4 regions of the Lentzea sp. NPDC003310 genome follow, and region 1 is predicted to be linked to each of the others. Evidence: riboswitches for the same ligand, from Rfam matches in the RefSeq annotation. Region 1 holds a riboswitch; each other region holds the start of a gene.
The links. Region 1 has a riboswitch for cobalamin ahead of ABZX02_RS41920 (putative cobaltochelatase). Riboswitches for the same ligand answer to the same signal wherever they lie in the genome.
Positions count from the first base shown of each region.

Region 2: linked by a shared signal. The riboswitch ahead of ABZX02_RS32705 (ribonucleoside-diphosphate reductase subunit alpha) and the one ahead of ABZX02_RS41920 (putative cobaltochelatase) in region 1 are both predicted to bind cobalamin.
Region 3: linked by a shared signal. The riboswitch ahead of cobN (cobaltochelatase subunit CobN) and the one ahead of ABZX02_RS41920 (putative cobaltochelatase) in region 1 are both predicted to bind cobalamin.
Region 4: linked by a shared signal. The riboswitch ahead of ABZX02_RS04620 (iron ABC transporter permease) and the one ahead of ABZX02_RS41920 (putative cobaltochelatase) in region 1 are both predicted to bind cobalamin.

Region 1 covers NZ_JBEXNC010000032.1:39,425-44,513, forward strand. Annotated here, with positions in the region: gene ABZX02_RS41920 (putative cobaltochelatase) at 89-1,996, opposite strand; cobalamin riboswitch at 2,031-2,162, opposite strand; gene ABZX02_RS41925 (beta-eliminating lyase-related protein) at 2,191-3,153, opposite strand; gene ABZX02_RS41930 (hypothetical protein) at 3,173-4,234, opposite strand; gene ABZX02_RS41935 (8-amino-7-oxononanoate synthase) at 4,296-5,089, shown strand, end outside.
Region 2 covers NZ_JBEXNC010000018.1:10,689-15,777, forward strand. Annotated here, with positions in the region: gene ABZX02_RS32705 (ribonucleoside-diphosphate reductase subunit alpha) at 1-1,643, opposite strand, end outside; cobalamin riboswitch at 1,751-1,953, opposite strand; gene ABZX02_RS32710 (LysE family transporter) at 2,151-2,699, opposite strand; gene ABZX02_RS32715 (LysR family transcriptional regulator ArgP) at 2,799-3,656, shown strand; gene ABZX02_RS32720 (SDR family oxidoreductase) at 3,674-4,414, shown strand; gene ABZX02_RS32725 (DUF998 domain-containing protein) at 4,495-5,089, shown strand, end outside.
Region 3 covers NZ_JBEXNC010000013.1:262,623-267,711, forward strand. Annotated here, with positions in the region: gene ABZX02_RS27545 (precorrin-2 C(20)-methyltransferase) at 1-335, opposite strand, end outside; gene ABZX02_RS27550 (precorrin-8X methylmutase) at 335-955, opposite strand; gene ABZX02_RS27555 (hypothetical protein) at 952-1,947, opposite strand; cobalamin riboswitch at 1,956-2,087, shown strand; gene cobN (cobaltochelatase subunit CobN) at 2,123-5,089, shown strand, end outside.
Region 4 covers NZ_JBEXNC010000002.1:430,907-435,995, forward strand. Annotated here, with positions in the region: gene ABZX02_RS04610 (3-isopropylmalate dehydrogenase) at 180-1,217, shown strand; gene ABZX02_RS04615 (YciI family protein) at 1,284-1,703, opposite strand; cobalamin riboswitch at 1,793-1,931, shown strand; gene ABZX02_RS04620 (iron ABC transporter permease) at 1,964-2,986, shown strand; gene ABZX02_RS04625 (ABC transporter ATP-binding protein) at 2,986-3,726, shown strand; gene ABZX02_RS04630 (ABC transporter substrate-binding protein) at 3,723-4,703, shown strand; gene cimA (citramalate synthase) at 4,906-5,089, shown strand, end outside.

The DNA.
Region 1 (5,089 bases):
CCGGGGAGCTGGTCGTCCGGCCGCCGCTTCGCCGTGATTGGGCTTCGCCGAATCCCGACGAAGGGGCGACCGGACGACCAGCGCGAACTCACGCAGCCCGGACGACGCCGGCGAGGTGGTCGGCGGACAGCTGGTCGAGCCGGACGCACGTGCCCTGCAGCGCGTCGGCGACCTTCTGCGCGAGTCCGAGGCGGACGTGGCCCTGTTCGCAGTCGACGACCACGACGGCGGTCTGCTCCAGCAGTCCCGCGGCCTTCAGCGCGTCCTTGGTCGGGTCGCCGCCCAGGCCGGACGACGTCGCGCGGCCGTCCGTGAGCAGCACGACGAGCGGGCGCTTGCGCGGGTCGCGAAGGCGTTCGATCTCCAGGACCCGGTGGGCCTTCAGCAGTCCGTCGGCGAGCGGGGTGCGGCCGCCGGTGCGCATCTTCTTCAGGCGCGTGGCCGCCGCGTCGACGGACGTCGTCGGAGGCAGCGCGACCTCGGCCTGGGTACCGCGGAACGTGACCACGCCGACCTTGTCGCGGCGCTGGTAGGCGTCGCGCAGCAACGAGATCACCGCGCCGCTGACGGCCGACATCCGCTTCTGCGCGGCCATCGAGCCGGACGCGTCGACGACGAACAGGACGAGGTTCGACTCCTTGCCCTCCCGCACGGCCTTGCGCAGGTCGGCGGCGGTCAGCAGCAGACCGGGACCGCTGCGGCCGCGCGCGGCCTGGTGCGGCGCGGCGGTCGCGAGCGTGTCGACCAGGTGCAGCCCGCTGCCGTCCACAGTGGACGAACGGACGATCCGGCCGATGCGGGCACGGGCCCGGGAACGCTTGCCGGGCGCGCCTTCGCCGACTCCGGGCACCTCCAGCAGCCGCGCCTTGAACGCGGGCGCGGGCTCCGGTGCCGGACGGTCCTGGGGCGCGTTCCCGTTGCCTTTCGGACCGTCCTGCGGCTCGGGCAGCTCACCCCCGCTGGGACCGTCGTCGTCCGGGCCGTCGTCACCGGGGTCCTCGGCGTGCTCGGCCGCCTGCTTCATCGCGTCCTCGAGCTGCTGCTCCTCGATGCCGGGCTCGTCGAACGGGTCACGCCGGCGCCGGTGCGGCAGCGCGAGCCGGACGGCCGTCTCGACGTCGGTCTCCTCGACCTCGGAGGCCCCGCGCCACGCCGCGTGGGCCGTGGCGGCACGGGCGACGACGAGGTCCGCGCGCATGCCGTCGACCTCGAAAGCCGCGCACACGGCGGCGATCCGGCGCAGCTCACCGTCCGGGAGGGACACCCCGGCCAGCCGGGCGCGCGCGTCGGTGATCTGCTGCTTGAGCTCGGCGTCCTGCCCGGCCCACCGCGCGGCGAACGCCACGGGGTCCGCCTCGTAGGCGAGCCGGCGCCGGATGACCTCGGTGCGCACGGCCACGTCCCGCGCCGCCTTCACCGCCACGGTCAGCCCGAACCGGTCGAGCAGCTGCGGCCGCAGCTCGCCCTCCTCCGGGTTCATGGTGCCGACCAGCAGGAACTGCGACGGGTGCGACACCGAGACGCCCTCGCGCTCGACGTGCGCCCGCCCCATCGCGGCGGCGTCAAGCAGCAGGTCGACCAGGTGGTCGTGCAGCAGGTTGACCTCGTCGACGTAGAGCACGCCCCGGTGCGCCGCGGCCAGCAGGCCGGGCTGGAACGCGCGCTTGCCCTCGGTCAGCGCCTTCTCGAGGTCGAGCGACCCGACGAGCCGGTCCTCGGTGGCGCCGACGGGCAGTTCGACGAGCCGGGCCGGCCTGCGCTCGACGCCGTCGTGCGGCGCGTCGGGGCAGTCCGTCGTGCCGGGCACGCAGCCGAACCGGCAGCCCTGCGAGACGTCCAGCTCGGGCAGCAGCGCGGCGAGGGCGCGCACGATCGTCGACTTCGCGGTCCCCTTCTCGCCGCGGACGAGCACACCGCCGATGCCGGGGTGCACCGCGTTCAGCAGCAGGGCGAGCCGGAGGTCGTCGTGTCCGACGACAGCCGAAAAGGGGTACATGCAGCGAAGTCCTTCCTCGGGTGTCCACGCCCGCGGTCAGGTGGAAGAGGGGGACGAGTTCCTGACTCCCGGCACGGGCCGGTCACAGTCGCGGGACGGCGCCGGAGTCTCACCGGCTTCCTCGCACTCCCCTCACAGCCCCGGCATCGTCGCATTTCGCACGGCCGGGTCCAACAGCCAGGTGAGCGACGTCGCTAGATCAGGCCCCGGAACTCGGCCCACGCCTCCCGCACCTCGTCCGCCGTCCACTCCAGCGCGGGCTCCGCCACGGTCACCTCGGTCTTGGCGAGCGGCCCGTCCTGCCAGAACCCGCCGAGGAACGCCCCGCTCAGCTCCTTGAGCCGAGCCGGGTCACCCGGCAGGTGCAGCGCGAACTGGTGGGTGTGCGGCTCGGGCAGATCCATCGCCGCGGTCACGACCTTGGCGTGCTCGACGTACAACCCCAGCCGCGGCAGCACGGTGTCGAGGCCGTGCAACGCCGACAGCGCCGCGGGCCACTGCTGGAACAGCATGCCGCCATACCGGTGCCGCCACACCCGTGCCTGGTCGACGAAGTCCTGGGTGCCGGCCAGCGCCGCGCCCGAGATGCCCTCCAGCGACTTGTAGAACGACACGTAGACCGAGTCGAAGAGGCCCGCGATCTCGGGCAGCGGCTTGCCGAGGCCGTACGTGCTCTCCCACAGCCGCGCGCCGTCGAGGTGCACGACCGCGTCCCGTTCGCGGGCTAGATCGACCCACGACACGAGCTCGTCCCAGGCCGGCAGCACGAACCCGGCCTCGCGGTCGGGCACCTCCAGCAGCAGCGTCCCGTACGGCTCGGGGCAGGATCCGATGTCCGCGTTGCGCACCTTGATCGGGCGCAGGCCGGAGAGCGCGGTCAGCGCGTCGTCCTCGTGGTGCAGCGGGTGGGCCTGCGGGTGCATCGCGACGATCGGGTTGTTCGTGCGGTCCGCCCAGCACTTCAAAGCGATCTGCTGCGCCATGGTGCCGGTCGGCACGAACAACGCGGCCTCGGTGCCGAGCAGCTGCGCGACCCGCGTCTCCAGCGCGCCCACCGGGCCGCCGTCGCCGTAGCGGTCGGGGTCGACGTCCGGCACGGGGCCGAGCGTCTCCAGCAGCGTCTTCTTGCGGACTCCCGAGAGCTGTCGGTTCAACACTCCCGCATCCAACCTCAGGTCAGCGGCTGACGGCCACCGACTTCGGCGCGCGGAACGACAGCAGGTTCAGCCACTCCGGGTCCGGACCGACCAGGTGCAGCGACGGTTCCTCCGAGGCGACGGTGCGCAACGTCACGGCCGCCTCCAGCCGGGCCAGACCGGCGCCGAGGCAGAAGTGGCGGCCGTACCCGAACGCGAGGTGGCGCGGATCGGTCTCCTTGCCGCTCAACAACAACACGAGCTCCGCGCCGGCCGGCACGCGCACGCCCGACAGCACGACCTCACGCGCGGTCAGCCGCCGCCACGTCACCACGGGCGTGTCGGTCCGCAGCACGTCCTCGACGAACGACTCGGCCACGCCGGGCTCGGGCAGCCGCGCCCACAACGAGCGGTCCTGCAACGCGCGGCGCAACGCCGTGGACAGCAGCTGGGTCGTCGTCTCCTGGCCCGCGATCAGCAGGAAGTAGCAGAGGCCCGCGGAGTCCTCGGCGGACACGCCGGCGTCGGCCAGCGCGCAGAACAGCTCGCCGTCGCGGGCGTGGTAGCGCTTGATCAACCACTGGTGGAAGTCGCCGACGTCGTCGACGAGCTCCAGCTGCCGTTCCCGCGACAGGTCGCCCCAGAAGAACTCCAGCGAGCCGGCGCTCCACCGCTTCAACGTCGGGATGTCGACGTTCTCCAGCCCGAGCAGTTCCACCAGGACGATCGCCGGCAGGTCCCACGCCAGGTCCCGCACGAGATCCGTGCCACCCAGCCGTTCCGAAACCAGCGACCGGATGCGAGGCTCCGCAGCGGCGACGCGGGCGGGCGTGAAGAACGACGCGACGAGCCGCCGCAGGCCGGCGTGCGACGAGGACCCGTTGTTCGCGAGCGTCGGCGGCAGCGAGAAGCGGGCGCGCACCAGCGACCGCAGCGCGGCCGGCGCGACCGGGGTCACGGCGGTCAACGCGTTGTCGGGCAGGTAGGTGACCGGATCGGCCAGCACGGCGCGCACGTCGTCGTGGTCGGACACCACCCACCGGCCGCCGGCGAACTGCACCGGCGAGGTGAGTTCGGCGCGCGTGAAGGTGAACAGGTCCACGAGCGGCACGCTAGCGGGCGGATGGGAGACTCGGTCGGTGACCGTGAGCACAACTGAGGCGATGTCCAGCGGCGGTGAGTCGACGCTCGACTGGATCGACACCCGTTCCGAGGCGCGGGCCAAGGCCGGTCTGACCCGGCGGGTGCGGCCGCGCACGGCGGACTCGACGGACCTCGACCTCGCGAGCAACGACTACCTCGGGCTCGCCAAGGACAAGCGCGTCGCGGGTGCCGCAGCCGCCGCCACGCTCAAGTGGGGCGCGGGCTCCACGGGCTCACGCCTGGTCACGGGCTCGACGGAGCTGCACGCCGAGCTGGAGTTCGAGCTCGCGAACTTCTGCGGCTCGCAGTCGGCGCTGGTCTTCAGCAGCGGCTACATGGCGAACCTCGGCGCGGTCACGGCGCTGTCCGGTCCCGGCACGGCGATCGTCGCCGACCAGCACATCCACGCGTCGCTGATCGACGGCACGCGCCTGTCGAAGGCCGACGTCGTCGTCGCGGACCACTGCGACGTCGGCAAGGTCAAGCACGCGCTGGAGACCCGCGGCAAGCGCCGCGCGATCGTCGTCACGGACTCGGTGTTCAGCGTGGACGGCGACATCGCCCCGCTGAACGAGCTGCACGAGGTCTGCCGCGCGACCAGCGCCGCGCTGGTGGTCGACGACGCGCACGGACTGGGTGTCGTCGGACCCGGTGGCCGCGGCGCGGTCGCGGAGGCGGGCCTCATCAAGCAGCCGGATGTGATCACCACGCTGACGCTGAGCAAGTCGCTCGGCGCGATGGGCGGTGCCGTCCTCGGCCCGAGCCGGGTGATCAAGCACCTGATCGACACCGCGCGGCCGTTCATCTTCGACAC
Region 2 (5,089 bases), on a different contig from region 1:
AAGGACTGGTAGGCACCGCGCTCCTGCGCGAGGTCCGCGGACGCCTCGATGGCGTAGTAGCTGATCTCCTCCATGGACCGGTCCGCGAACTCGACGGCCTCCTGGGACGCCATCGGCGTACCGAGCGTGAACAGCGCGTCCTGGAAACCCATCAGCCCCAAGCCGACCGGCCGGTGCTTGAGGTTGGAGTTCTTCGCTTCCGGGATCGTGTAGTAGTTCACGTCGATCACGTTGTCGAGCATCCGCACCGCCGTGCGAACGGTCTTCGCGAGCCGCGCGTGGTCGATGCCCTGGTCCGTGACGTGCTGCGCGAGGTTGACGCTGCCGAGGTTGCAGACCGCGACCTCGTCGACCGCGGTGTTCAGGGTGATCTCGGTGCACAGGTTCGAGGAGTGCACGACACCGCTGTGCTGCTGTGGCGACCGCAGGTTGCACGGGTCCTTGAACGTGATCCACGGGTGACCGGTCTCGAACAGCATGGTCAGCATGCGCCGCCACAGGTCGACGGCCGGCAACCGGCGGAAGACCTTGATCTCGCCGTTGTCCGCCTTCTGCTCGTAGGCGCGGTACTTGTCGGCGAACTCGGTGCCGAACGCGTCATGCAGGTCCGGGACCTCGTCGGGGGAGAAGAGCGTCCACTGGCCGTTGGCGCGGACGCGGCGGAGGAACTCGTCCGGGACCCAGTTCGCGGTGTTCATGTCGTGGGTGCGGCGGCGTTCGTCGCCGGTGTTCTTGCGCAGGTCGAGGAACTCCTCGACGTCGATGTGCCAGGTCTCGAGGTACGCGCAGACCGCGCCCTTGCGTTTTCCTCCCTGGTTCACGGCCACCGCCGTGTCGTTCGCGATCTTCAAGAACGGCACCACGCCCTGCGACTTGCCGTTCGTCCCCTTGATGTGCGCGCCGATCCCGCGCACGGGTGTCCAGTCGTTGCCGAGCCCACCCGCGAACTTCGACAGCAGCGCGTTGTTGCTGATGCCGTGGAAGATCCCCGCGAGGTCGTCATCGACGGTGGTCAGGAAGCACGACGAGAGCTGCGGGCGCGTGGTGCCCGAGTTGAACAACGTCGGGGTCGAGCACATGAAGTCGAACGACGACAGCAGCTCGTAGAACTCGATGGCGCGGGCGTCGCGGTCGTCCTCCTCCAGCGCGAGGCCAATGGCGACGCGCATGAAGAACGCCTGCGGCAGCTCGTAGCGGCGGCCGTCGTGGTGCAGGAAGTAGCGGTCGTACAGGGTCTGCATGCCCAGGAACTGGAAGTTCAGGTCCCGTGACGCGTTCAGGGCGTCGCCCAGGCGGGCCAGGTCGAACGACTCCAGGCGCGGGTCGAGCTGGCCGAACTCGATGCCGGAACGCACGAACGACGCGAAGTACGCCGGGTAGCGCTCGGTCATCTCGGCGTGCGACAGGGGTTCTCCGCAGGCCTCGGCACGCAGCTTGTCCAGCAGCAACCGGGCGCTGACGTAGGAGTAGGCCGGGTCGTGCTCGACCATCGTGCGGGCGGCCATGATCGGCGCGAGCGCGAGCTCGTCGTCGGTGATGCCGTGGTAGAGGTTGCGCTTGGTCTCGGCCAGAACCGCCTCGGCCGACGCGGTGGGCAGGTCGGCGCAGGCTTCGTCGATGACCACTGAAAGGCGGTCGGGCACGCTCTCTCCTCGCGAGCAGGCCGAGGGTGAACGCGTGCGCGCGCCGGCGGCCGACGCCACCGGTGCACACAGCCGCCCTCCCTCGGGGCACCGTGTCGTGCGCGCAGGCTTGCGCGCACACCAGTGGCAGGTCTTCGGACTCGTGGGCGCACTTCCAACGCCTACCGGCCGTCGCTTCCCAGGTCGGCTGACCCAGTGCTTGGTTGACGGCTTTCGTTCCCACTCACCGCTGCGGGGCAGTCCCGGGTTCGCACCGGGTTCCCTCTTGCCTCACCGAACGGGTCGGTGAACCACCAGCGCGGCAGATACTACATGTGGTGGTGGGGTCTGGATCACCACCCAACATGCGCGTGTCGTGGGTTAGGGTCGGAAACGTGGGTGATCTTCGGCCTCGGGTCGTCTTCGGTGCACTGGTCAGCGCGGGGCTCGCTTCGGCGTCCCTTTTCGTCGGGACGGCGGCGCCCGTGACGTGTGGCGCCCTGGCCGTCGCGGCGGTGCTCGTGATGATCACCAGCCGGCGATCAGGGTCACCCCGAGAGTGATCATCACGGCGGCGATCAGGCCGTCGAGGACGCGCCACGAGCGTGGCTTCGCGAACAGCGGGCTGAGCAGCCGCGCGCCGAAGCCGAGGGCGACGAACCAGGTGATGCTCGCCGTCACCGCGCCGATCCCGAAGAGCCAGCGACCGGCCGCGATCGACCCGAGCAGCAGCACCGTGTCGAGGTAGACGTGCGGGTTGAGCCACGTGAGCGCGAGCGCGGTCAGCACGGGCCGGCCGCTGGGCTCGGAGCCGGTGTGCAGCGCGGACGGCCGCAGCGCGCGGCGCGCGGCCAGGAACCCGTACCCCAGCAGGAAGATCCCGCCCACGACGGCGGCGATCGTGATCGCCTGCGGGACCGCGCGGACGAGTGCTCCGAACCCGGCGATGCCGACGGCGACCAGGATCGCGTCCGACAGCGCGCACACGGCGACGACCTTGGCGACCGCCTGGCGTCGAAGTCCTTGGCGCAGCACGAAAGCGTTCTGCGCGCCGATCGCGACTATCAGGGTCATCATGGTGCCGAAGCCGAGCAGCAGGTCAGTCACCCGGCCCACGGTATTGACGCCGTCTTGATGAGACCAGCTAAAGATTCTTACGTAGCATTAGCGCTCGTGATGGACCTGGACCTGGTGCGGACGCTGCTCGCGGTCGTCGACGCGGGCACGTTCGATGCCGCCGCGACGGCGCTGCACGTCACCCCTTCCGCTGTCTCGCAACGCATCAAGGCGCTCGAACAGCGAACCGGGCGCGTGCTGCTGGTGCGCGCCCGGCCGGTTCGGCTTACGCCGTCCGGCGAGGTGCTGGTCCGCTATGGTCGGCAACTGCTCGCGCTGGACCAGGACCTCGACGCGGCCCTGGGCGAGGACGCCGTGGTGCGGGTCCCGATCGCGGTCAACGCCGACTCGCTCGCCACGTGGTTCCTGCCCGCCCTGCAACGGGTCTCGCCGGAGCTGCGGATCTCGTTCGACCTGCACCGCGAGGACCAGGACCACACGACGGCGTTGCTGCGGCAGGGCCTGGTGATGGCCGCGGTGACGTCCTCGCGCGAGCCGGTGGCGGGCTGCTCGGTGAGCAAGCTCGGCGAGATCCGTTACGCCGCAATGGCTCCCGCGTCCTTTGTGGAGCGACATGCGCGAGGCCCGCTCAAGTCGTGGCTGCCGGACGCGCCCGTCGTCGTGTTCGACCGCAACGACGACCTGCAGGACCGGTTCGTGCGCACGCTGACGCGCGGGCGGGGCGCGTCGGAGCACCGCCACTACGTGCCGTCGTCGGAGGTGTACGTGCGGGCGATCGTGGCGGGCCTCGGGTGGGGAATGGTGCCGCCGCAACAGCTCCAGGAGGGCCTGGTCGACCTCGCGCCGGGCCGCACCATCTCCGTGCCGCTGTACTGGCAGCAGTGGAAGCTCGACTCGCCGGCGCTGACGGCCGTCGCGGAGGCGGTGGCGGCGGAAGCGAGCGAGGCGTTGCGCTAGCGGTTAGCCTGCCTGGCATGACCGGCGAACCGATGAACCTCGACGGGAAGATCGCAGTCATCTACGGCGCGGGCACGATCGGCGGTGCCATCGCGAAGGCGTTCAGCGCGGCGGGCGCCGAGGTCCACCTGGCCGCGCGCACCGAGGCGCCGCTCAAGGCCAAGGCCGAGGAGCTGGGCGTCCGCTACGCCGTGGTCGACGCCCTGGACGAACGCGGCGTGGACGAGCACGCGGCCACGCTCGACCGCATCGACATCTCGGTCAACGTCATCTCCGACAACGACGTCCAGGGCACGGCGCTGCACGAGATGAGCGTCGACGACTACCTGAGCCCGGTCGTCACGAACGTCCGCTCGAAGTTCCTCACCGCCCGCGCCGCCGCCCGGCACATGATCCGGCAGAAGGACGGCGTGATCCTGTTCTTCGGCGGCACGAGCGACGGCCAGGTGCACCGGCGCTGGCAGCTCGGCGGCCTGGTCACGGCGTTCGACGCGGTCGAGGCGATGCGCCGGCAGCTCGCCGCCGAGCTCGGGCCGCACGGCGTCCGCGCGGTGACGCTGCAGACCGGCGGCATCCCCGAGTCGATCCCGGGGGAGTTCCGCGACCAGGTCGAACCCGACATCGTCGGGCAGACCGCGCTCGGCAGGGCGGCGACCCTCGACGACGTGGGCCGGGCCGCCGTGTTCGCGGCCTCGGACTGGGGCCGCACCCTGACGGGAACCCAGGTGAACATCACGTGCGGCGCGATCCTGAGCTGAGGCTGTCGACTTCCTGGGCCGAACCTGTCGGGTTCCTGAATCGCGGAACCCCTGCCGCCGACCAGGGCGTTGTCCGTTATGTGCTGATACCTCGCCTCGCCGCCGCCGGCGGTTCGCTCGCCGTCGTCGTCACGATCGCCCTGGTCGGGACGTTGGACCTGACCGTCGGGCCGTTGCGCCGCACGATCAGCGAGTACGCGCTGGGGGACTACCGGCCGGTCTTCGACGTGGCCGTCGTGCTGCTCGCGGCCGGGTCGCTCGCGATCCTCGGCGTGCTGGTCCACAAGGGCGTGGCGCGGTGGCGGTCGGTCGGCGCGGTGGCGCTGGCCCTGTGGTCGTTCGGCCTGGTCCTCGTGGTGATCTTCCCCAAGACGAACTGGGCGATGGGCACCAACGAGCTCAGCGGCAGCATCCACCGGTTCGGCAGCATGGTCGCGTTCGTGAGCCTGCCGATCGCGATCATCGCGCTCGCCCGGCCGTGGCTGAGGCACCACGTGTGGGGGCGACACGCGCGGTGGACGATGGTGTCCGGTTTGTTGAGCGTTGTCGCATTCATGCCGCTGCTCTACGCCATTGCGCTAAGCATGGTCTCGGACGTTCGGTGGTGGCGCGTGTTCCCGTTGGGGTACATCGAGAGGATCTTGCTCGCGGCCGAGGTGCTCGCCGTGCTCGTCG
Region 3 (5,089 bases), on a different contig from region 1:
AACGGGTCCCCGGCCGCGAGCACGACGACGTCGCGGCCGGCGTCGAGGTGCGCGGCCAGCTTGGCGGCGGCCTCCTCGTAGAAGGCGTCGATCTCACCCTGGTAGTCGTCGGTGTCCTCGGTGGTGACCGGGTAGACGAGCTGCTCGACGATCTGCGGGTTCGGGTCGTCCTGCGTGCGGAAGTACGGCTCCGCGATGGTCTTCGCGATGCTGCGGCCGTGGCGGGCGCTGTGGAACGCGACCACGTCGGCGTCGTGGATGAGCCGTGCGGCCTTGACCGTCACGAGTTCGGGGTCGCCGGGACCCACGCCGACGCCGTAGAGCTTGCCCGTCATCACTCTTCCTCGCTCGCGATCGCGTTGATGGCCGCCGCCGTCATGGCGCTGCCGCCGCGCCGGCCGCGCACCACCAGGTGCTCCAGATCCGTTGCGGCCAAAGCATCTTTGGACTCCGCCGCCCCGATGAACCCGACCGGGATGCCCAGCACCGCGGCGGGCCGCGGCGCACCGGCGGCGATCAGGTCAAGAAGGTGGAACAGTGCGGTGGGGGCGTTGCCGATCGCGATCACGGCACCGTCGAACCGGTCCGCGAGCAGTTCCAGGGCGGCGGCGCTGCGCGTGTTGCCGATCGTCTTCGCCAGCTCGGGCGTGCGCGGGTCCTGGAGGAAGCAGAGGACCTCGTTGTCCGCGGGCAGGCGGCGGCGGGTCACGCCGGACGCGACCATGTTGGCGTCGCACAGGATCGGCGCGCCGGCCCGCAACGCCGCGCGGGCGTCGCGGACCACGTTCGCCGAGAACGCGACGTCCTGCGGCAGGTCGGTCATGCCGCACGCGTGGATCATGCGGACGACGACCTTCGCGACGTCGTCGGGGAACCCGGTGAGGTCCGACTCCGCGCGGATGGTGGCGAAGGACTGGCGGTAGATCTCAGCCCCGTCCTTGATGTACTGCGTCAACGGATCTCCTCGTAGCCGTCGCCCGTCGCGACGAACTCGATCACTTCCCCTGCCGGGCGGCCGCAACGGCGGGCACACCCCGACCAGTGCACCGGGAGGGTGTGCGGGGTGCCGAGCCACGCCCGTGCGTCGGCTCGTACGTCGGACAGCGATTTCGCGCAGCCGGGGCGTCCGGTGCAGGCGCTCACGCCGTGCCACGGCGAGGCCGGGTCGGTGATGAGGCCGGCCGTGTCGGTACCGGCGGGCACCACGAGGCTGCGCCACGGCGTGAGGCGGAGCGCGACGCCGGGAAGCTGCGCGGCGTCGAGGCGGCCGAGCGGAACTCCCGGGGTCAACGGTGAAGGTGCGACAGGGGTCACAGCGGGCGTGACGCGCGGGGCATCGGAGGCGCCGAAGTGCGCGGTGATCTTTCGCACACCGTCGTCCACTTCGGACAGGCGCCAGGCCGCGCCGCGCAGCCGCTGGAAGAGGCGGGCGGCGGACAGGACGGCGGCCACCGGGTCGGTCACGCGGACGCCGGTGTCGCGGCCCGCGAGCAGCAGGACGAAGCCGCCGTCCGCGTCGCTGACCAGCCCGAAGTCCCCGCCGAGGCCGCTCACCGAGTGCCCGACCGTGAGCAGGAAACGGCCCGGCAGCGCGGCCAGCAGGGGGTCCGCGCACAGGGCCGCGTCGATCTCGTCGACGAGCTCCTGGTTGTCCTCCAGCGGCGCCGCGATGATGTTGCGCATCCGCTCGTGCGTGGCCGACGGCAGCAGGCCCGCCGCGGCCAGCCGCGCGCCCAGTTCCACGCCGTCCGCGAGTCCCCTGATCTGGAGGTTCGCCCGCGAAGTCAGTTCCACTGAACCGTTTCCGAGCTCGGCGGCCGCGACCCGCACGACGTCCCACTGAGCAGCGGAAAGAGTGCCGCCGGGCACCCGGATGCGCGCCAGCCCGCCGTCGGCTGCCTGGTGCAGCTCGACGGCGCCGGGGCAGGCATCCGGGTGACTACGCATAGGTCGGACTGTAACCCGCCGGTTAGGGTGAGCCCGAACGACGAAGCGCAGGAGGAAGCCGGTGCGAATCCGGCGCGGTCCCGCCACTGTGACCAGCACCGCTGGGAGTCAGGAACTCTGCTTCGGCCGTGACCCGCAACCTGGGGCGAGGACCCCACGAGGGATGGAGCCCTGCGTGATCCTGCTGCTGTCGACCTCCGACACCGACCTGCTGTCGGCGCGTGCGAGCGGTGCCGAGTACCGCCTCGGCAACCCCGCGAGACTCACCGTCGAGGACCTGCCCGCGCTCGTCGAGGGCGTCGACCTCGTGCTCGTGCGCATCCTCGGCGGCCGCCGGATGTGGGAGGAGGGCCTCGACTGGCTGCTCGCCCACGGCCTCCCCGTCGTCGTCCTCGGCGGTGAGATGCAGCCGGACGCGGCGTTGATGGAGCTGTCGACGGTGCCCGGCGGCGTGTGCGCGGAGGCGCACCTCTACCTCGCGCACGGCGGGCCGGCGAACCTCACCGAGCTGCACAAGTTCCTCTCCGACACCGTGCTGCTGACCGGCCACGGCTTCGCGGCACCGCAGGCCACGCCGACGTGGGGCGTGCTGGAGCGCGAGGCCTCGGACGCCGAGGGCCCCACGGTCGCGGTGCTCTACTACCGCGCGCACCACGTCGCCGGGAACACGGCGTTCATCCACGCCCTGTGCGACGCGATCGAGGCCAAGGGCGGCAAGGCACTGCCGGTCTTCTGCTCCTCGCTGCGCACCGCCGAGCCCGAGTTGCTCGACACGCTGCGCCAGGCCGACGCGCTCGTCGTGACGGTGCTCGCGGCCGGTGGGACGAACCCCGCCAAGGCGTCCGCCGGTGGCGACGACGACGCGTGGGACGTCGGGGCGCTCGCCGAGCTCGACGTACCGATCCTGCAGGGGTTGTGCCTCACGTCGAGCCGCGACACGTGGGATGAGAACGACGACGGTCTGTCTCCTTTGGACACCGCGACGCAGGTCGCGATCCCCGAGTTCGACGGCCGGATCATCACGGTCCCGTTCTCCTTCAAGGAGATCGACGAGGACGGGCTCACCGTCTACGTCGCCGACCCCGAGCGGGCGCTGCGCGTTGCGGGCATCGCGGTGCGGCACGGGCGGTTGCGGCACATCCCGACCAAGGACCGCAAGGTCGTCGTGATGCTGTCGGCCTACCCGACGAAGCACTCGCGCATCGGCAACGCGGTCGGCCTCGACACGCCCGCGTCGACCGTCCGGCTGCTCAAGGCCATGCGGGAGCACGGGTACGACATCGGCGACGAGCTGCCCGGCGTCGACGAGCTCGACGGCGACAAGCTGATCCACGCGCTGATCGCCGCCGGCGGCCAGGACGCCGACTGGCTCACGCAGGAGCAGTTCGAGAGCAACCCGATCCGCATCGCCGCGGCCGACTACCGCGAGTTCTACGAGACTCTGCCGGACGACTTCCGCGAGTCGATGCAGGAGCACTGGGGCGAGGCGCCCGGCTCGTTGTTCGTCGACCACTCGAAGTCGAAGGACGGCGAGATCGTGCTGGCCGCACTGCGGTCCGGCAACGTCGCGGTGATCGTCCAGCCGCCGCGCGGGTTCGGCGAGAACCCCATCGCGATCTACCACGACCCGGACCTGCCGCCGTCGCACCACTACCTCGCGGCGTACCGGTGGATCGAGTCGAACTTCGGCGCCGACGCCGTCGTGCACGTCGGCAAGCACGGCAACCTGGAGTGGCTGCCCGGCAAGACCGTCGGCATGTCGGCGTCCTGCGGCACGGACGCGGCGCTCGGCGACCTGCCGCTGATCTACCCGTTCCTCGTCAACGACCCCGGCGAGGGCACGCAGGCCAAGCGCCGCGCGCACGCCACGCTGGTCGACCACCTCGTGCCGCCGATGGCCCGCGCCGACAGCTACGGCGACATCGCGCGCCTGGAGCAGCTGCTCGACGAGTACGGGAACATTTCCGCGATGGACCCGGCCAAGGTGCCGGCGATCCGCGCGCAGATCTGGACGCTGATCAAGGCCGCGAAGCTCGACCACGACCTCGGCATGGAGGACCGGCCGCACGACGCGGAGTTCGACGAGTTCATCCTGCACGTCGACGGCTGGCTGTGCGAGGTCAAGGACGTCCAGATCCGCGACGGCCTGCACATCCTCGGCGAGGCGCCGACCGGGTCCGTCCGCGTCAACCTCGTGCTCGCCATGCTGCAGGCGCGGCAGATGTGGGGCGGCCAGGTCGCCGCGCTGCCCGGTCTGCGCGAGGCGCTCGGGCTCACGACCACGGGCCGTGAAGACGTGGACGCCGTGGAGGAAGAGGCCCGCGCGCTCGTCCAGGCGATGGAGGACGCGGGCTGGGACCGGTCCGCCGCGGCGGGTCTGCACGAGTCGGAGGACGTGCGGAAGATCCTGGAGTTCGCGGCCGTCGAGGTCGTGCCGAGGCTCGCGCGCACCACCGACGAGATGACGAACGTCCTGCACGCGCTGGACGGCGGCTACATCCCGGCCGGCCCGTCCGGTTCCCCGTTGCGCGGCCTGGTGAACGTGCTGCCGACCGGCCGCAACTTCTACTCGGTCGACCCGAAGGCCATCCCGTCGCGGCTCGCGTGGGAGACCGGTCAGGCGATGGCCGACTCGCTGCTGGAGCGCTACCGCTCCGAGAACGACGGCGAGTGGCCGCCGTCGGTCGGCCTGTCGGTCTGGGGCACGTCCGCGATGCGCACGGCCGGCGACGACATCGCCGAGGTGTTCGCGCTGCTCGGTGTCCGGCCGGTGTGGGACGACCAGTCGCGCCGCGTCACGGGCCTCGAAGTCGTGTCCCCGGAAGAACTGGGCAGGCCGCGCATCGACGTCACGGTCCGGATCTCCGGGTTCTTCCGCGACGCCTTCCCGCACGTCGTGTCCCTTTTGGACGACGCCGTGCAGCTGGTCGCGCACCTGGACGAGCCCGCCGAGCAGAACTTCGTGCGCGCGCACATGCTGCGCGACCTGGAGGAGCACGGCGACCAGCGCCGCGCCACGCTGCGCGTCTTCGGCTCCAAGCCGGGCGCGTACGGAGCGGGCGTGCTGCCGCTGATCGACAGCCGCAACTGGCGCGACTCGTCCGACATCGCCGAGGTCTACGCGGTGTGGGGCGGGTACGCG
Region 4 (5,089 bases), on a different contig from region 1:
CGTTCCTGCGGTCGAGTGACACTCGAAAGTTTGGTATGGGCCGTGTGGGTGTCCCGCAGTACGGGAGATAACACCCCGATGGGGTGTCCGGCATGCGGCGGACGGCCGCGATGCCGGTAGCCTTTCGCGTGAGGAAAATAGTCCCACCAATTGGGGACTGACACCTGGGAGGTGTGTGGATGCGGCTCGCAGTGATCCCAGGAGACGGGATCGGGCCCGAGGTCATCGCTGAGGCCCTGAAGGTCCTCGGTGAGGTCGTTCCGGCGGCCGAGATCACTCGCTACGACCTCGGCGCGGCGCGCTGGCACGCCACGGGAGAGTTGTTGCCCGAGTCGGTGCTGGGGGAGCTTCGCCAGCACGACGCGATCCTGCTCGGCGCGGTCGGCGACCCGTCGGTGCCGAGCGGAATCCTGGAGCGGGGCCTGTTGCTCAGGCTGCGCTTCGAACTCGACCACCACGTGAACCTCCGCCCTGCTCGTCTCTACCCCGGTGTCCGCAGCCCGCTCGCGGACCCGCCGGAGATCGACATGGTGGTGGTGCGCGAGGGCACCGAGGGCCCGTACGCGGGCAACGGCGGCCTGCTCCGCAAGGACACGCCGCACGAGATCGCCACCGAGGTCTCGCTGAACACCTCGTTCGGCGTCGAGCGCGTGGTCAGGGACGCCTTCGCGCGTGCCTCGAACCGCCAGCGCCGGCACCTGACGCTGGTGCACAAGACGAACGTCCTCACGCACGCCGGCTCGTTGTGGTCGCGCGTGGTGGAGGAGGTCTCGCTGCAGCACCCGGACGTCACCGTGGCCTACCAGCACGTGGACGCGGCGACCATCCACATGGTCACCGACCCGGGCCGCTACGACGTGATCGTCACGGACAACCTGTTCGGCGACATCCTGACCGACCTCGCCGCCGCCGTCACGGGCGGCATCGGCCTGGCCGCGTCCGGGAACATGGACGTCACGCGCCGCAACCCGTCGATGTTCGAGCCGGTCCACGGGTCGGCACCCGACATCGCGGGCCAGGGCATCGCCGACCCGACGGCCGCCGTGCTGTCGGTGGCGCTGCTGCTCGACCACCTGGGCGAGCACGAGGCGTCGCGCCGGATCGAGGCCTCCGTGGCGTTCGACCTGGCGACGCGCGACCACCAGTCGCCGGGCGCGACCTACGCGATCGGTGACCGGCTCGCGGCGCTCGTGTCGTCGAACGTGCGCACGGGCTGAGTTCTCCAAGGCACGTACTAAGGCCCCGGTCGAGTCGACCGGGGCCTTGGTGTTTCCGGAGGTGCGTCAGAGCTGGCCGTTGGCCTCACGCCACGCGCGCTCCTTCTGGATCCACTCGTTGTCCTGCGGGAACTCGTCGATGGTCGGCACGCGCCGGATCTCGGTCTTGAAGCCGGGGCCGGTCATCGGCATCCGCTTCGCCCACTCGACCGCCTCCTGGATCGAGGACACGTTGAGCAGGTAGAAGCCGTTGAACAGCTCCTTGGTCTCGCCGTACGGGCCGTCCGTGACGACCGGCGGCTCCTGCGAGTAGTCGACGACGACGCCCTCGGAGGTGTCGGAGAGCCCCTCCGCGGCGAGCAGCACGCCGGCGCGGATCAGCTCCTCGTTGTACGCGCCGACCTCCTCCAGCATCTTGTCGAAGTCGAACTCGCCCATGTTGGCGAAGGCCTCGTCGGTGGCGCGCATGATCAGCATGTACTTCACGGTGTGTCTCCCTGGATGTCTCTCGTTCGGTGTCGTCCACAGGTCGAACGGGCGCGGTGCCGGATCGACATCACACCCGAGAAATTTCCGAACTTTCTGTTTTCGCAGGTAGGGTCACTGAAGTCGTGCGTGGGGGAAGACCGGTCTGAGTCCGGCGCTGACCCGCAACGGTAGGTCCCCCGAGCCGGGGGACGAGCCCGAACACCCGCGTGCGATGCCCCAGGAACTCCGATTCCGCCGTGGACTGCGGGAAGGACCAAGTGATCTCCAAGATCAGCGCGCTCGTGGGCGTGCTCGTCGTCAGCATCGTGGCCGGCGTGGCGCTCGGCCCCGTCTCCGTGCCGTTCGGTGTCACCACCGAGCTGCTGTGGGAGGCGCTGACCGGCGGCACCGTCCCCGCCCACCTCGCCGGGCAGTACCACATCGTCTGGGACATCCGGCTGCCCCGCGTCCTGCTCGCCGCCGTCGTGGGCGCGGGACTGAGCGCGGTCGGCGTCGCGATCCAGGCGATGGTTCGCAACGCGCTCGCCGACCCGTACGTGCTCGGCATCTCCTCGGGCGCGAGCGTCGGCGCGACGGCCGTGGCGACGATGGGGATCCTGTCCGGCCTCGGGGTCTACGCGCTGTCGGTCGGCGCGTTCGCCACCGGACTCGGCGCCACGGCCCTGGTCTACATCACCGCGCGCACGAGCCGAGGGCTCACACCGCTGCGGCTGGTGCTGACCGGGACCGCGCTGGCGTACGGGTTCTCCGCCGTGGCGATGCTGCTGGTGTTCCAGGCGCCGCACGGGGAGGCGGCGCGGGCGGCCATGTTCTGGCTACTCGGCAGCCTCGGTGGCGCGACGTGGACGGCACTGCCGATCGCCGCCGCCGTGACGGTGCTGGGCATCGCCTACCTGATGACCAGAGCCCGGCAGCTGAACGCGCTGGCGATGGGCGACGAGACCGCGACGACGCTCGGCGTGCCCGTCAACCGGTTCCGCACGCACCTCTTCGTCGTGACCGCCGGCATCACCGGCGTGCTCGTGGCCGTCAGCGGCGCGGTGGGCTTCGTCGGGCTGATGCTGCCCCACCTCACCCGCATGGTCGTGGGCGCGGACCACCGCAAGGTCCTCCCGCTCGCGCCCCTGGCCGGGGCGTCGTTCATGGTGTGGGTCGACGTGGCCGCGCGGATGCTCGCGGCACCCGAGGAGCTCCCGCTCGGCGTCATCACGGCCGCGATCGGCGTGCCGTGCTTCATCTTCCTCATGCGCCGCAAGAGCTACGTGTTCGGAGGACGTTGATGCGCGTCGACATCGAGCAGGTCACCGTCCGCGGCATCATCACGGACATCACGCTGCACGCCGAGGACGAGGTCGTCGGGATCGTCGGCCCGAACGGCAGCGGTAAGTCCACGACGTTGCGCTGCGTCTACCGCGCCCTGAAACCGGACGTGGGCGCCGTGCTGCTCGACGGCGTCGCCGTCCACAAGCGACAGCACGTCGCCCGCGACCTCGCGGCCCTGTCGCAGGAGTCCCAGGTCGAGTTCGACTTCACCGTCGCCGAGGTGGTGGAGATGGGCCGCCTGCCGCACGAACGCGACTCCGTCCGCGACCGCCGCGTGGTGACCGACGCACTGGACACAGTGGACGTCGCGCACCTCGCTCCGCGCAGCTTCCTGAGCCTTTCGGGCGGTGAACGCCAGCGCGTGCTCATCGCCCGCGCGATCGCCCAGGAACCCCGCGTGCTCGTGCTGGACGAGCCCACCAACCACCTCGACATCCGGCACCAGCTGGAGGTGCTGGCTCTCGCGCGCGACCTGGGCGTCACGGTGCTCACCGTCCTGCACGACCTGAACCTCGCCGCGTCCTACTGCGACCGCCTGCACGTGCTCGACGAGGGGCGGCTGGTCGCCTCCGGCACACCGTCGGAGGTCCTCGTCCCCGAGCTGGTCGCCAAGGTTTTCCACGTCACCGCGCACGTCGTGCGGCACCCGACCACGGGAGTTCCCCAGCTCCTGTTCGACCAGGAGGTCACCCCTTGAGAACCGCACTCGTCACAGCCGCCCTGCTGCTCGTCTCCGGCTGCGGCGCCACGGTGGCCCAGGACACCTCCGCCACCGACCCGGTGACCGTCACGAACTGCGGTCAGCAGGTCACGTTCGACCGCGTGCCGTCCAAAGTGGTCACCAACGACACCGGCATCACCGAGATGATGTTCGCGCTGGGCCTCAAGGACCGCATGGCGGGGTACGTGGTGAACGGCCTCAAGACCGTCGACGTGCAGACCTCCCCGTGGAAGGCCGACTTCGAGAGCGGCAAGCACCTGGCCGACAAGATCTCCAAGGAGGTCGTGCAGGGCGCCAACGCCGACCTGGTGTTCGCGGGCTGGAACTACGGCTTCAGCGAGAGCACGGGCTTCACCCCGGACGCGTTGAAGGAGCTCGGCATCGGCAGCTACCTGCTGACCGAGGCGTGCCGCAACGGTGTGGGCAAGCAGCGCGGCATCATGCCGGCGCTGGAGGCGCTGTACACGGACCTGCGCAACCTCGGGAAGATCTTCCGCGTCGAGGCCAAGGCCGAGGAGCTCATCAAGGGGTACCAGGAGCAGATCGCCCGCGCCGCGAAGCTGATGGAGGGCAAGCCCCGGCCGAAGGTGTTCCTGTACGACAGCGGGCAGGACCAGCCGTTCACGTCCGGGAAGAACGCCGCGCCGCAGGACGTCATCTCGAAGGCGGGCGGGGACAACCTCTTCGGGGACCTGAACGACAGCTGGACGACCGTCAACTGGGAGACCGTGGTGCAGCGGAACCCGGACGTCGTGCTGATCGTGGACTACGCGGACGGCGAGGCGAACACGCCCGAGGAGAAGCAGCGCTTCCTGGAGGGCTACGCGCCTCTGGCCAACTCGCCGGCGGTCAGGAACAAGCGGTTCTACTCGCTCCCGTACGCGGCTCTGGTCGAGTCGCCGCGCAACGCGGCGTCCATCGAGGCCTTCGCGAAGTTCCTGTCACAGGCGTGAACCCGTGACCAGATAGTGGGAGATTTCCTCCCGTGGCTTGGTACGTCGAACTGAGCTGTGGCACCATCCCGGACATGGCTCAGTTCACCGCCATCATTATTGACGAGCGCGTCGGGTAGTTGCCGCCCCTGGCACCCGACGCGCAGACCTCTCGCATCCCGCGGGGGGTCTTTTTGTTTGCCCGGATGAGGAGATGACCCCGATGGCCGGCCCTACCGACGAGTTCCACGTCTACGACACGACGTTGCGCGACGGTGCACAGCGTGAGGGCATCTCGTACTCCGTCACGGACAAGCTCGCGGTCGCGCGGCTGCTGGACGGGCTCGGCGTCGGGTTCATCGAGGGCGGCTGGCCCGGCGCTCTGCCCAAGGACACGGAGTTCTTCG